DNA from 2 places in the Bradyrhizobium sp. 160 genome. Region 1 is predicted to be linked to the other one. Evidence: riboswitches for the same ligand, from Rfam matches in the RefSeq annotation. Region 1 holds a riboswitch; the other holds the start of a gene.
The links. Region 1 has a riboswitch for cobalamin ahead of IVA98_RS14650 (energy-coupling factor ABC transporter permease). Riboswitches for the same ligand answer to the same signal wherever they lie in the genome.
Positions count from the first base shown of each region.

Region 1 (7,282 bases):
TGGCTAACCGAGCGCGGCTGGGGCCCTTCCGCATTCTGGACTCTCGCCGCGCTTGGCGGGCCGAATGAAAGCGTCAGAGAGTATCGCGCTGACAGCTTTACGCGCGCTTCGTCCGGAAACCTCGTTGCGGTTGCGCTGGAGGCGAAGGGCGGGCAGGGGCTGTCTCGCGGTTCGGGCCTGCCGGACGATCTCTTCGCTCACGACGGCCAGATCACCAAGCGGCCGATGCGCGCCTTGGCGCTCTCGGCGCTGGCGCCGTGTCCCGGCAGGACGCTGTGGGACATCGGCGCCGGTTCGGGCTCGATCTCGATCGAGTGGGCGCTGTGCGGCGGAACGGCGGTGGCCATTGAGGCGCGTGATGATCGAACTGCAAACATCCGCAGCAACGCGGCCGCGTTTGGACTGGAGCATCGGATCACGGTCATCGCGGGCGAAGCACCCGATGCTCTGACAGCGCTGGACGCGCCGGACGCTGTCTTCGTCGGCGGCGGCCTCGATGGCGCGATGTTTGACGCCATCTGGTCGCGGTTGGCGCCTGGGGCGCGGCTCGTCGCGCATGCGGTGACGCTGGAGACAGAGGCGCTGCTCGGCGAACTGCACCAGCGCCACGGCGGCGAGCTGATGCGGGTGGAGATCGCGCATGCAGCCCCACTCGGCCGCTACCGGTCATGGGAGGCGGCGCGGCCGGTGGTGCAATGGAGTGTGGTCCGATGAAAGTTGCCGGGCTCGGATTCAAGAAGGATGTGACGCTGGCTTCACTGCGCGAGGCGCTGCTGGCCACCGGCGGTTTCGAAGGCCTTGCTGCGGTGGCAACCGTCAGCGACAAGGCCGATGCCGAAGCGCTGAAGCAGCTCGCGCGCGAATGCGGTGTGCCGATCAAGGCTGTTCCTGCCGATGTGCTTGCGAGCGTCGACACGCCGACGCAGTCGAAGCTTATTGCGGAAAAGTTCGGCACGGGATCAGTCGCCGAAGCCGCGGCGCTTGCCGCGGCTGGCCCTCGCGCGCGGCTGATTGCGAGGCGGGTTGTCTCGCAGGATCGCACCGCGACCGCCGCGATTGCGGAAGGAGACGGCTTATGACCGTGCATTTCATCGGGGCCGGCCCGGGCGCGCCCGATTTGCTGACCTTGCGCGGCCGCGACCTGATCGCCGCCTCTCCACTGTGTCTCTATGCCGGCTCGCTTGTGCCGGCGGGTGTGCTGGCGCATTGCCCGCCGGGCGCGCGGATCGTCAACACCGCGCCGCTGTCGCTCGACGAGATCATCGCCGAGATCGTCGCCGCGCACGCGGACGGCAAAGACGTCGCCCGTCTGCATTCCGGCGATCTCTCGATCTGGTCGGCGATGGGCGAGCAGCTCCGCCGCCTGCGCGCGCTCGGCATTCCCTATTCGGTCACGCCGGGCGTGCCGTCCTTCTCGGCTGCTGCCGCTGCGCTGGAGACCGAACTGACGCTGCCTGGTCTCGCCCAGACGGTCGTGCTGACGCGCACGCCGGGCCGGGCCAGCGCCATGCCCGAGGGCGAGAAGCTTGCTGCGTTCGCCGCGACGGGCGCGGTGCTCGCGATCCATCTGTCGATCCATCTGCTCGACAAGCTCATCGCCGAGCTGACGCCGCATTACGGCGCAGACTGCCCGGTCGCGATCGTCTGGCGCGCGAGCTGGCCGGACCAGCGCATCGTCCGTGCCACACTGGCAACGCTCGATGCGGCTGTAGGCAGCGAGATGGAGCGCACCGCGCTGGTCCTGGTCGGCAGGACGCTGAACGCCACGGATTTTGACGAGAGCCGCCTCTATGCCGCCGACTATGATCGCCGCTATCGGCCGGTTGGCGCCGAGCCGCGCTTCCCGGAGGCGTCCTGATGGCGGCAGGTCTCGTCATCTCCGCACCGGCCTCGGGGGTCGGCAAAACCACGCTGACGCTGGCGCTCGCCCGCGCTTGGCGCAATCGCGGCTTGAACGTGCAGTGCTTCAAGAGCGGGCCCGACTATATCGATCCCGCCTTTCACGCTGCGGCGACGGGACGGGCCTCCGTCAATATCGATAGCTGGGCGATGGATCGCGGGGCGATCGCGCATCTCGTCAGCCGCGGCGCGGATGCCGACGTCGTGCTCGCGGAGGGCTCGATGGGCCTGTTCGACGGCGTCGCCGCGCGCGGCGTCTCCGGCACCGGCGCCACCGCAGACATCGCCGAGATGCTGGGCTGGCCCGTGCTGCTGGTGATCGATCCCTCCGGCCAAGCGCAGACCGCGGCAGCAATTGCCGCGGGCCTTCGCGACTACCGCCCTGGCGTGCGCCTTGCCGGCGTGGTGCTCAATCGTGTCGCCAGCCCGCGCCACGAAGATCTCGTGCGTCGCGCGCTGAGAGACGCCGGCATCGCCGTGTTCGGCGCATTGCCGCGCCATGCCGAGATTGGTCTGCCGAAGCGCCATCTCGGCCTGGTGCAGGCCGAGGAGCAGGCCGGGATCGGCAAGCTGATCGACGAGGCCGCGCGCTTCGTTGCCGAGCATGTCGATCTCGATGCGGTGCTGCGGGCGGCCGCCAACTGGTCGCCGGCAGCGAGCAATGGTTTGAACGTGACGCCGCCCGGGCAGCGCATTGCGCTCGCCCGCGATGCGGCGTTCTCCTTCGTCTATCCGCACATGCTGGAGGCCTGGCGCGCGGCCGGCGCCGAGATCGTGCCGTTCTCGCCGCTGGCCGACGAACCGCCTGACGCGAGCGCCGATGTCTGCTGGCTGCCCGGCGGCTATCCCGAGCTTCATGCCGGCAAGATCGCGGCCAACGCACGCTTTCGCAGCGGCGTGCGGTCCTTCGCCGAGACACGGCCGGTCCACGGCGAATGCGGAGGCTATATGGTGCTGGGGACCGCTTTGACCGATGCCGATGGCGTGCGCCATGAGATGGCGGGGCTGCTCGGCCTGGAGACCAGCTTTGCCAAGCGCCGCATGCATCTGGGCTATCGTCTCGCCGAACTGGCCACGCCGATGCCGGGGCACCGGGCCGGCGCACGCCTGCGCGGCCACGAGTTCCATTATTCGACGATCATCGCCCAGCCCGACACGCCGCTGGCCGTGGTCCACGACGCAACCGGCGCGGTCATTGCCGAGACCGGCTCGCGGCGGGGCCAAGCCACCGGCACGTTCTTCCATCTGATTGCGGAGGACCGGTGAGCGGTTTTGTCAGTTTCGTCTCCGCCGGCCCCGGCGACCCCGAACTCCTCACGGTGAAGGGGACTGCACGGCTGCGCGAGGCCGACGTCGTGCTCTATGATGATCTTGCCTCCGGCGCGATCCTCGATCTCGCCCGTCCCGGCGCCAATCTCGTCGCGGTCGGCAAACGGGCAGGGCGGCCCTCGACCAAGCAGCACCACGTCAACCGCCTCTTGGTTGACTATGCCGCAACTGGCGCGCGCGTGGTGCGGCTGAAGTCTGGGGACGCCGGCATTTTTGGCCGGCTCGAGGAGGAGCTCGAGACGCTGCGCGAGGCCGGCATCGGCTACGAGATCATTCCCGGCGTCACATCCGCCTGCGTCGCCGCCGCGCAAGCCGGCATCCCCCTGACCCGGCGCCACACCTCGCGGCGGGTGCAGTTCGTGACCGGGGCCGACGTCACCGGCGAGCTGCCGCAAAACCTGAATTGGGTGGCGCTGGCAGATCCGGAGGCAACCACCGTGGTTTATATGGGTCGGCGCACCTTTCCGGCCCTTGCCGCAAAATTGATCGAGCATGGCCTCGCCGCAGATACGCCGGCGCTGTTTGCGGAATCTCTTGGCCGTTCCGACGAGCGGCTGGTGCGCACCACCATTGTCGAGCTTGCCGAGCAGCTTGCCCGCGGCGGCGCCGCTTCCACCGCCGCCGTCATCCTGTTCGGGGCGCTGGCAGGAGACGATCTGTCATGATGGCCGCGGCCGCCCTTGGCCCCTTGACGCCCGGCTCGCGAAAGGGGCACACAGGAGAGGCATGGTGCTCGACGCGGCGCAAAGCGCCGGAGCATAATCGGGAATGGGGGCGGGCGGACCCAGTTGCGGCGCCCAAATCCCCAGCCGCCCCCGCGACTGTAAGCGGTGAGGGGCTCCGATCAGCCACTGGGCCGCAAGGCTCGGGAAGGCCGGAGAACCGCAAGTGAACCGCGAGCCAGGAGACCGGCCCTGCACGTTTTGAGGCCAAGGCCGTCGGGTGTGACGGCAGGAAGGATCTGAGCCATGCATATCGAACCCGGAATCGTGACGGGCGCCAAGCTCGTGTTGAGTTACGCAACCGGCATCGCCGCAGGCGGCGTTGCCTTGAAGCTCGCCGTGGGGACCGTGCGCGAGCAGGGCATCGGCTCGTTCGCGACGCGCACGCTCGCCACCACCGGCCTCGTCTTCAGCTTCTTCCAGGTGCTGCCGCACTTCCCGGTTGGCGTCTCCGAGGTGCACTTCATCCTCGGCTCGACGCTGTTCCTGCTGTTCGGTGCTGCGCCCGCCGCCTTCGGCCTTGCGTTCGGGCTGCTGCTCCAGGGCGTCTTCTTCGTGCCGACCGACCTGCCGCAATACGGCATGAACATCACGACACTCCTGGTGCCGCTGTTCGCGATTCAGGCGCTGGCCACGCGGATCATTCCGCGCAACACCGCTTACGTCGATCTGCAATACCGCCAGGCGCTGGCGCTCTCGACCGCCTATCAGTCCGGCATCGTCGCCTGGGTGGCGTTCTGGGCCCTCTATGGCTCCGGCTTCGGCGCGACCAACCTCGCCAACATCGCGGCGTTTGCGGCATCCTATGCGCTGGTCATCGTGATCGAGCCGCTCGCCGATCTCGCGGTGCTGGCGCTGGCGAAGTCGCTGCGCGGTGTCACCGCGCCCGGCCTCGTCACGCCGCGCCTTCATAACGGCGCTTGAGAGACAAGCGAAGGGCGGCCGGTGCGGCCGCCCTTCGCGCTCGCGATGCTCACGCTTTCCTTAATAGGCATCGGTTGCGGCGATCCCGGGCAGCTCACGCGCGCCGCGGCCCGTGCCATCAACGCCGCCGATCTCGTCCTGATCCCGCGCAAGGGGACGGCGAAATCTGATCTCGCAGATCTCAGGCGGACGATCTGCGCGGATGTGCTCACCAGCGCGAGCACGCGCATCGCCGAGTTCGACTTGCCAGTGCGGGACACGACTGAGGCGGACTACCACAAGGGCGTGGACGATTGGCACGATGCCGTGGCGGCAACCTGGTCGCAAACCATCGCAAATCATCTCGGCGGCGAGGGCAAGGTCGCGCTGCTGATCTGGGGCGATCCTTCGCTGTACGATTCCTCGCTGCGCATTGCGCGGCGGCTCCATCCGTTGCCGACGATCGAGGTCGTGCCCGGCATCACCTCGATCCAGGCGCTGTGCGCCGCGCATGCGCTGCCGCTCAACGATATCGGCGAGCCATTCCTGGTCACGACGGGGCGGCGCTTGCGCGAAGGCGGCTGGCCACAAGGGGTCGATACCGTCGCTGTGATGCTCGACGGCGGCACGGCGTTCCAGTCGCTCGATCCGGCTGGTCTCCACATCTGGTGGGGCGCCTATCTTGGCATGCCCGATCAGATCGTCATGTCCGGTGCGCTGGCCGAAATCGGCCCGCGTATTGTCGCTGCGCGGCAGCAGGCGCGCCAGCGGCATGGCTGGATCATGGACAGCTACATTCTCAAGCGCACGCGTTAAGCGAGGCAGCATGCTCCCCGAATGGGTCTACCAAGAGTGTCCCGACATCTCCGCGATGCACCGCGAGGCAGCGATCGCGCGGCAGACGCAATTGACAAAGCCGACCGGCGCGCTCGGCCGGCTTGAGCAACTGGCGATCGAGCTTGCGGGCCTGCAAGCGACGGAATCTCCTCGCGCCGCGCGCGTGCCGATCATCGTCTTCGCCGGCGATCACGGCATCGTCGCGCAGGGCGTGTCTGCCTATCCGCAAGGAGTGACGATCGCGATGATGGCGAATTTTGCCTCCGGTGGCGCCGCGATCTCGGTGCTGGCGCGTGAGCTTGGTTCCAGCCTGGAGGTGGTCGACGCCGGAACGCTGGCGCAGGAACAGATGGCGGGCGTCGTCACCGACAAGCCGCGGAGCGGCACGCGCGATTTCAGCGTGGAAGCTGCACTCGAGCCTGCGGAACTGGCATTCGCCTTCGCAGCCGGGCAGCGCGCGGTTGCACGCGCGGAAGTCGGCCGGCCTGATCTGGTGATCTTCGGCGAGATGGGCATCGGCAACACCACGGTCTCGGCGGCCATTGCGGCGAGCCTGCTCGGCATCAGCGCCGAGGAGATCGCGGGCAGCGGCACCGGTATCGACGCGGCCGGCCGCGCGCACAAGGCGCGGGTGATCGATGCCGCGATTGCGCGCCATGGCATTGCGGGCGCTTCGTCCGAACACATCTTGTGTGCCGTCGGCGGTCTCGAGATCGCGGCGATCTGCGGCGCTATCATCGCGGCGGCGCAACGCCGCCTTCCCGTATTGATCGACGGCTTCATCGTGTCGGTCGCGGCGCTGGTGGCGGTGCAGATCAACCCCTCGTGCCGACCGTTCCTGCTGCCGTCGCATCAATCGGCGGAGCAGGGGCATCGGCTGGTGCTGCGTGCGCTGAACGTGCAGCCGCTGATCAGCCTCGGTCTTCGGCTCGGTGAGGGCTCCGGCGCTGCGATCGCGTTGCCGCTGGTGCGGTCGGCTTGCGCGCTCCACAACGGCATGGCGACTTTTGCGCAAGCCAATGTGCCGGATCGCCCGGCCTGATCGGGCTCAGGCCATCCGCTGATTGACGGAGACGACGCGCCACCCAGTGGCGAGCCGGTCGATCCGGGTGAGCGACAGCGGATCGATCACGAAGCGCAAGGCGGCCTGCGGCGTCAGATCCAGCGCGATGCACAGCGCGGCGCGGATCGTGCCGGAATGCACGACGAGCGTTGCGGAGCCCGCGCTGATCCGCGAGAGCCCAAGCCGGACGCGCGCGACCTGATCCGCAAAGCTCTCGCCGCCCGGCGGACGTTCGCGCGCCGGATCGCTCCAGAATTGCGCATAGGCCTCGTCCCCGGCCGCGCCGATCTCGTCATGCCGACGCCCGGTCCATGCGCCGAAATCCTGTTCGCCGAATTCGGGGATCAGCTCGGGCGTGAGTCCCAGCGCATGCGCGGTCTCGATCGTGCGCCGCGCTGGGCTCGCATGGCTCGCCGCGCCTCTCGGCAGAGACTGCCGCAGCGCCTCTAGCTGCGCGCGATCGCGAAGATCGGCCGGCGCATCGGCGGCATGGATCGTCCCTGTGACGCCATCGACCGGCGCATGCCGT
Region 1 is NZ_JADPKD010000034.1:168,793-176,074, reverse strand. Features, by position in the region: gene cbiT (precorrin-6Y C5,15-methyltransferase (decarboxylating) subunit CbiT) at 1-714, shown strand, start outside; gene IVA98_RS14670 (cobalamin biosynthesis protein) at 711-1,079, shown strand; gene cobM (precorrin-4 C(11)-methyltransferase) at 1,076-1,858, shown strand; gene IVA98_RS14660 (cobyrinic acid a,c-diamide synthase CobB) at 1,858-3,165, shown strand; gene cobA (uroporphyrinogen-III C-methyltransferase) at 3,162-3,893, shown strand; cobalamin riboswitch at 3,939-4,159, shown strand; gene IVA98_RS14650 (energy-coupling factor ABC transporter permease) at 4,197-4,874, shown strand; gene cobF (precorrin-6A synthase (deacetylating)) at 4,920-5,669, shown strand; gene cobT (nicotinate-nucleotide--dimethylbenzimidazole phosphoribosyltransferase) at 5,680-6,732, shown strand; gene IVA98_RS14635 (histidine phosphatase family protein) at 6,739-7,282, opposite strand, start outside.

Region 2 (7,282 bases), on a different contig from region 1:
CATTTTTCCATATCCAAAAACTTGCGTCGATTTTCTTCAGGCGAGCGGGTATCAAATCGCCAACGTTGGACATTGGGGAGATACTCTCGACCAGATGCTACTAGCGGGTGAGTTCTGGCCGTATATCGACGGTGAGGCTGATCTGCTGCTATTCTCTGGAGGGGGAAACGACATTCTTGGAAATGGCCAACTTGCTACCTTTCTCAATCTTTTTGACGTCGACCATACGAAACCCAGCGACGCGTCCTATTACGTGCGCCAAGAATTCTACGACAATCTTAGAAGCGTGGTCTCGAGCCTCGAAAATGGACTGATAGTTCCGATGACCACTCGGCATGCCAACAAGAAGATCATAATGCACGGCTACGATTATGCGATCCCTCGGTCTGGCGGTCCTTGGCTGGGGAGCGCTATGCAGTATAACGGCTTGGATCCCACATTCCATGCTCCTTTGTGTCGAGCCATAGTTCGCTTGATGATAGACGCTTACAATACGAGGCTAGGAGCATTGGCGGCAAAGTACAACGACACCTTTTTACACCTGGATCTGCGAGGAACGATCGGTGCAACCGAATGGTTTGATGAACTTCATGGAAAAGAGGCGGCCGCCAAAAAAATTGCGCGAAAACTTGCGAAGATGATTGACGCAGCGAAAGCCACGGCGCAACAGAAGGCGATCTCGCGGCTTTATGCTGTCGATGGCAGTTTAGTAACTGCATAGTGGCGGTACGGTACCAATGCGCAGATGAGAACAGCGCTGCAGCATCCCGCTAAGCCGCAAACACTATCGAACAAGCCCCCAAGATTATTCTCGGCAAAGTAGATAGCGCCGGGAGGGCCACACATCTGATCCGCTCCTAGCTCAATCGCTGCACCAGGGCCGTCATAGCAATGCGAGGATGGATCGTCTCGCTTGTATGACTCGGTCGCGGCGACCTTGCCTCCGACTCGAAGGCCCCCAATTCAGGTGAAAGGGATCGGCTCCTCTCAAAAATTGGGCCATATATTCGATTTCGACACTAAAGAATTCTGCAAAATGCATGCTCTTTGGGTTATCCCGCCAAACTTGGCTTTCCATTTGTAGATGCTGGCATCGCTGACGCCGTGCTTCCGGCACAGATCGACAACCGACACGCCAGCCTCGTGCTCCTTCAAAATCCCGATGATCTGCTCTTCCGTAAAGCGGCTGAGCTAGTTCATCCCAAAGCGATGCCGGTCATTCTAACAATGAAGGAGGAATACGACGTTTGGCTCCGCGCAACCCTGAACAGCAATGTTACACCCCATTGTTACACAGTCGGGGCCAACGCAACACTCTGAAAAGGCTTATCTATCTGGATTTGTTTGCGATCCAGAAAAGCGTGGTGCCCAGGAAAGGACTCCTCTGACCTCCAAGTCAGGACCGGACACTGCTCCGGTCGAATCGCGCCAGTCACGCGGTCCGCGCCATGCCTGGCGCACCAAAAAAAGCCCGGCCTCCTCCGGAGGCCGGGCGAAAGTCACGCAGGAACGACGCTGCTTTATGCATCGCACCAGCTTTCGTCAGTAGGGAGGACTTACCGGCGATCGATTTCGGCGAGGGCATTCGCCGTCAAAAAAGGAGAAACGGATATCACTCCGCGCGAAATCTGGAGCCGCTTGCCTTCCGCTCCTGTCGGAAACTTCACGACTTGTCCACCACTCGCCCGCTGTCCGGTTGGGACGTCAGTGCCTTGATCGAGCTGGGATCCTTCGCGCAAGCGGTTTGGCTGCCGTGCCCTGAAACACAAGCGGCAGTTTGCCGTCGCGCAGCAGCATTTGGCACGCCCCCAACATCAACAACGCTCGATTACCTTTCCCGGAGCGCGTGCCAGGAGGCGAATTTCGTGTGACGTTCCGTAAAGGACGGTAAAATAGATTGTTGTGATGGGACGCATCCACGCGATGGATAAATGAAAAAGTAGGGCTGTGCTTCGCGTGGAGCGTTAATGACGTCGCAATCTGTGACCTGATCGGACGTCGCCGGCATGCTGTCGGCCGTCGGGTCGAGAATCGAGCTTGTCGCCGGCTGTATGCGACCGCCTCCGCCGACGCCCGCCGGCATTCCGAGGCGCTGGGTACTTTGGGAGCTCGCAAGGACATCGTAAGCCCCCAAAGCGCGTGCATCTTGTTCACAAACGCGTTTGCGAAACGCTCCGCACCATCATGGCTCAGCCCGCAACTCGCGTGCGGCGGCCACCATATTGACGAGCGCGGGACGCACCTCCTCCCAGCTTCGAGTTTTCAGTCCGCAGTCGGGATTGATCCAGAGCTGCCGATCGGAAACTCGCTGCCGCGCCAACACAATCAGCTGTTTGATTTCCGCCGCTGCGGGAATGCGCGGTGAATGAATGTCATAGACGCCGGGCCCGATCTCATTGGGATATTTGTAGCTCTTGAAGGCCTCGAGCAATTCCATCTTAGAACGCGACGTCTCGATTGAAATGACGTCAGCATCCATTGCTGCGATCGCATCGATGATTTCGTTGAACTCGGAATAGCACATGTGGGTATGGATCTGAGTTCCGTCGGCGACAGCGGACGAGCAAACGCGGAAGCTGTCCACTGCCCAATCGAGATAGTTCCTCCACTGCGATTTGCGTAGCGGCAATCCCTCCCGCAACGCAGCCTCGTCGATCTGGATCATAGTCGCTCCAACCGCCTCAAGATCGATCACCTCATCTCGGATCGCAAGAGCGATCTGACGGCATGTCTCGCTCCGCGAGATGTCGTCGCGGACAAACGACCAGTTCAGGATCGTCACCGGTCCGGTCAGCATAGCCTTGACGGGTTTCTTGGTCAGAGACTGCGCGTAGCGCCACCATTCAACGGTCATCGGCTTCGGCCGGGAGACATCTCCGAACAGGATAGGCGGACGAACGTACCGCGACCCATAAGACTGAACCCAGCCGTGCTTGGTGAAAGCGAATCCCAACAGCTGCTCGGCAAAGTATTGAACCATGTCATTGCGCTCGAACTCACCGTGTACGAGCACGTCCAGGCCGATATCTTCCTGCCACTGCACGGTACGGGCTGTCTCCGCTTTCAGAAGCTGCTCGTACTGCGCGTCATTCAGCGCTCCCCGCGCATGAGCCGCACGCGCATTCCGGACGTCGACCGTTTGCGGGAAGGATCCGATGGTTGTCGTTGGAAACATCGGTAATGCGAACGCGGCCCGCTGGACGTCGGCACGCTCGGTGAACGCACTGCGACGGCGACGCATGCTATCGTCGATCGCGGCCATTCGTCCCGCGACATTCGCATTGTGGATCTCGGGCGATGTTTCGCGGGTCACGGCTGCGTCCTCGGAAAGCGCAAGTTCATCGGCCACCTCGGCAGCATGGCCGGCCAGCGCTTTGCCCAATATCGAAAGTTCCTTGATCTTCTGAACTGAGAACGCCAGCCACGTCTTCAGATTGGGATCGAGATCGGTCTCTAGCTCAATGTCGATCGGAACATGAAGCAGCGAGCAGGAAGGAGCAATCTGAACACGGTCCCTACCCAGCTTTTTGACCAAAGGGGCAAGTTGGTCGAGCAGCGCCGCAAGATTGGAGCGCCAGACGTTGCGACCATCAACGACGCCTAGCGAGACCACGAGATCTCTGCGGGCTGTGGCGACAATTGCGTCCAATTGGTCGGGTGCCCGAACCAGATCGACATGAAGCCCGGCAACGGGCAAGGCAAGGGCTGTTTCAAGATTGTCGCCGATAGCCCCGAAATATGTGGCCAACATGATTTTAAGGGCCGGCACAAGCTTTGCGAAATGAGCATAGGCCCGGCGGACGGCCGCCCGCGACGCTTCGTCGACGTCCATCACCAGGCATGGCTCGTCGAGCTGAACCCATTCCGCACCGCGCGAGGCTAGTTCGCGGAGAACATCGACATAGACTGGGAGGAGCCTATCAAGCAGCGACAGCGGATTGAATGCGGGATTTGCGCTTTTGCCGAGCTTCAGGAAAGTGACTGGGCCAACTAAGACGGGGCGCGTTTGGTAGCCGAGGCTTTTTGCCTCCTCATATTCCTCGATCGGCTTTCGAGAGGAATACTTAAAGATCTGATCCTGGTGAAATTCCGGCACCATGTAGTGGTAGTTGGTATCGAACCACTTCGTCATTTCCTGTGCTGCTACGCCAGGCCCATGCTGAGTGTGATCACCGTCCTGAGCGCCACGTGCCATGGCGAAGTAGGTCTTGAGCGACACAGGACCTTCGGTCCAGCCGTAGACGTCGGGAATGGCTCCGACCATTACGCTGTTATCGAGCACCTGGTCGTAGAGCGAGAAGTCATTGGAAGGAATGACCGTCACACCGCAGGATTTCTGCCGTGCCCAATTAGCGGCACGAAGTCCACTCCCCGCCTCGAGGAGCTCGGCTTCGCTGGAGTTTCCCGCCCAGTAGCTCTCGAGCGCGAACTTGAGTTCGCGTCGTGGGCCGATGCGTGACGTCCCCAATGTGGCAACGGGAAGCGAAAGAATAGACATAGATCAGACCCCATAATTGGGGCAAAGGCCATGGCGGACGCGTGCAGCGAATATCGCGTGAGCGACAGCTGCTTGGCGCACACCGGGACACCCCGCCCGTGGACGATATATTGTCGAGGCAGGTCTCCTGGCTCGCGGGTCGTCGCTGCTGTCCGGCCTTCCCAAAGCCGCATGGCTTCAGTGACTTCGTTGGACATCGGCTCGCCGCTTACAGTTGCGGGGGCAGCGCCGGCATTGCACCGGCTTCCCTCTTAGCTCCGGATCAAACGAAATCCGAAGACCACGACGGCTGGCATTAGACGCACGAGGATCGATCCGTCAACCTACTAAGTGTTGCCGCGATATTGCCCAAGCGATTGCCAGCTGTACCAGGTAGGGCACAACGGTCTTACTCCCGGCCTGGTAAAAACGCGTGGATCTGTGAAGCCTCCGCTTCATGCGGCGCTCAACGCCCTCTTGGCGTAGTCGTGAGCTAACGCGAGCAGAACGAATGCGCTGGGCGCTTCGACATCTGCGTGATCGCGACAAGCCTGCTCTTTTCCGTCAGCAGCTTCTCGAACTCGCCCGTGAGGAAGTTGCGATCATGCTCGGCCGACATCCGCTTGAACACAGCGCCATGAGGCTCCTTAGGAATTGCCAAGGCCGGGATTGCTCCAGGATCGCACGGATGATCAGGTCGGACTGCCTGTGTTCGGCGGACCCCGCGACGAGCCGCGAGCTCGATCGCCTCCGTGGCGTTGTCAAGATGATCTCCTCGGTGCGCCAAGCACTTACGTGCTGAGCGACTTTGGCGCGCCTTCGTTGTTTCCGTCGCCGCTGGCGAGTAGTGCAGCCTGGACGTTGGCATGCGCGACATCGCAGGAACAGTTCCGGACCTCAGGATGCACGCTGACTTGCGAAACTGGAGTAAGCGGCGAGAGCGCGGGCGGCGGGGATCTGCTATGACCCTAGGCTCCATGCACTCGTGCATGGTGCGCGGATGCCGAGCTTCTCGTATGTCTTCAAGATCTCCGGACCGATCTCGTCGCGCGTGGAGACCGTCTCTTCGGCTTCGGCCGTGACGTAGCTTTAGATATCCTGCAAGTCGATCTTGGGATGTCGACGCCCGTCCACCTCGCCTCGTCTCGTCAGCCAGCGACGATAAGCCCCAACGCGGCGACTGGAGCATCGAGGCGGCTTTGTCCTTATTCGAGACAAATTTGACGGTGTTCTCTGACAGAGCCCTTCGATGGTTTCTCGGAGTCGATCAGCGCCTTAAACTCATAACGATGTTGATCGACCTCGATGCGCCCCACGCGGTCGGCGGCCTTCTCAAGCGCGACATCTATTACTTCGTTCGCAAAATCGAGCGGTGAAGCCTTCTGGACGCGGGCTGCTTATGCTGTCTTAGACGGGACACAGGTGTCAGGCACCGGACAGACCACCGCGCATTGCGGCGTGTCGGAATGGCCCTCGCACTCCGTACACTTTTTGGCATCGATAACGTAATTGTCGCGCTTGAGGCTGATCGCCGCGTTGGGACACTCGAACTCACATGCCCCACAAACGGTGCATTGCGAAGCGACGATCTTGTAAGCCATGCCTTCCGACTCCTTAGGCGAGCGATGCCATTGGCGATCCCTTTCAAATGCCGTGCCAAGGACAGACGCGCTCAATGATGGGCAATTTGCCCAGGGGTGCTGTCCCGGGTCTGAGACGATGTTGCATCTGCGACAGCAACGGGCCACTTCAATTTCAAGCTATGCGAGCCCTCAGGCCCTACTCCGAGAGTCAGTCGCGACTCGACCGCTGGGCGCTTCCGTCGTTTGTCTTGCATGGCAGCGCGGGGCCAAGCGACGCTCGACGATTCCGAAACCGGCGGCGCGACTAAAAGCCGCGAGCCGACGCACGTCTACCCCGGATCTCGGCAAACCTCCGGTCACACGCCCTGACTGGAGGTTTTGTGCAAGCCTCGCTCACGGCTGCAACGTTAACTCCGCGGATTGACTCGCTGGAGGCCTGATAAAAAGGGTTTGTGCTACAATAACTTTCGGCATCGCTTCGGAGGGAAATGAAGTTCCGCCGGGAGAAGCGTTACTGGCTTTGCAAAGTGACCGATTTAATTGCAGTCAGCCGCATGCCTGGTGCCGAGTAGGCATGGCGGCGCGGGCGAGCGCTGGTACGCTTTGCCTGGCTCTGCTCAGCCACTCCTCATGCAACTATTTTGGACGAAGTGGAACAAGGCTGAAAGATGACTGTGCAAATTGCTTCAGCGGCATGGCCTTTCCAAACAGATGGCCCTGCGCAAGGTCGAATCCGAGTTCGGTCACAGCGATCAGGTCGGCGTGGCTCTCCACACCTGCGGCGACGGTGCGCACGCTGTACTCTTTGGCTAGATCGACGATATGGCGGCACACCGTTCGCTTCGGGGGTCCATTTCCGCAACCGGCGACGTACTGCCGGTCCACTTTTAATTTCATGAACGGGAATTTTTCCATCCCCATCAGCTGCGGCCAATTGGCGCCGACATTGTCGATTGCAAGGCCAATGTTGTGAAAGCGAACCTCACGTGCGACCTCGATCAGGAGATCTAGGTTCTGGATCGCTTCCTCGCTATCGATTTCAATCGTCAAGCCGCCGAAAGCGGGGTGCGAGGGCATGCGCTGACAGAGATCGCGTACCGCTTGCGGGTCAATCAGGAATGCTGCCGGGAGATTGATGGAGAGATCGATCGAAGTTTGCTGCTCCAGAAGATACTGCCAATCTTTGATCGCGCGGTCGATCACGAACTGCGACAACTCCCTG
Region 2 is NZ_JADPKD010000014.1:11,919-19,200, forward strand. Features, by position in the region: gene IVA98_RS08110 (SGNH/GDSL hydrolase family protein) at 1-721, shown strand, start outside; gene IVA98_RS37490 (DNA-3-methyladenine glycosylase) at 688-963, opposite strand; partial or broken gene IVA98_RS08115 (transposase) at 1,054-1,167, opposite strand; gene metE (5-methyltetrahydropteroyltriglutamate--homocysteine S-methyltransferase) at 2,183-4,498, opposite strand; cobalamin riboswitch at 4,599-4,798, opposite strand; gene IVA98_RS08125 (hypothetical protein) at 4,971-5,138, opposite strand; gene IVA98_RS08130 (4Fe-4S binding protein) at 5,875-6,078, opposite strand; partial or broken gene IVA98_RS08135 (EAL domain-containing protein) at 6,697-7,282, opposite strand, start outside.
Region 2: another riboswitch for cobalamin. It lies ahead of metE (5-methyltetrahydropteroyltriglutamate--homocysteine S-methyltransferase); the one in region 1 lies ahead of IVA98_RS14650 (energy-coupling factor ABC transporter permease).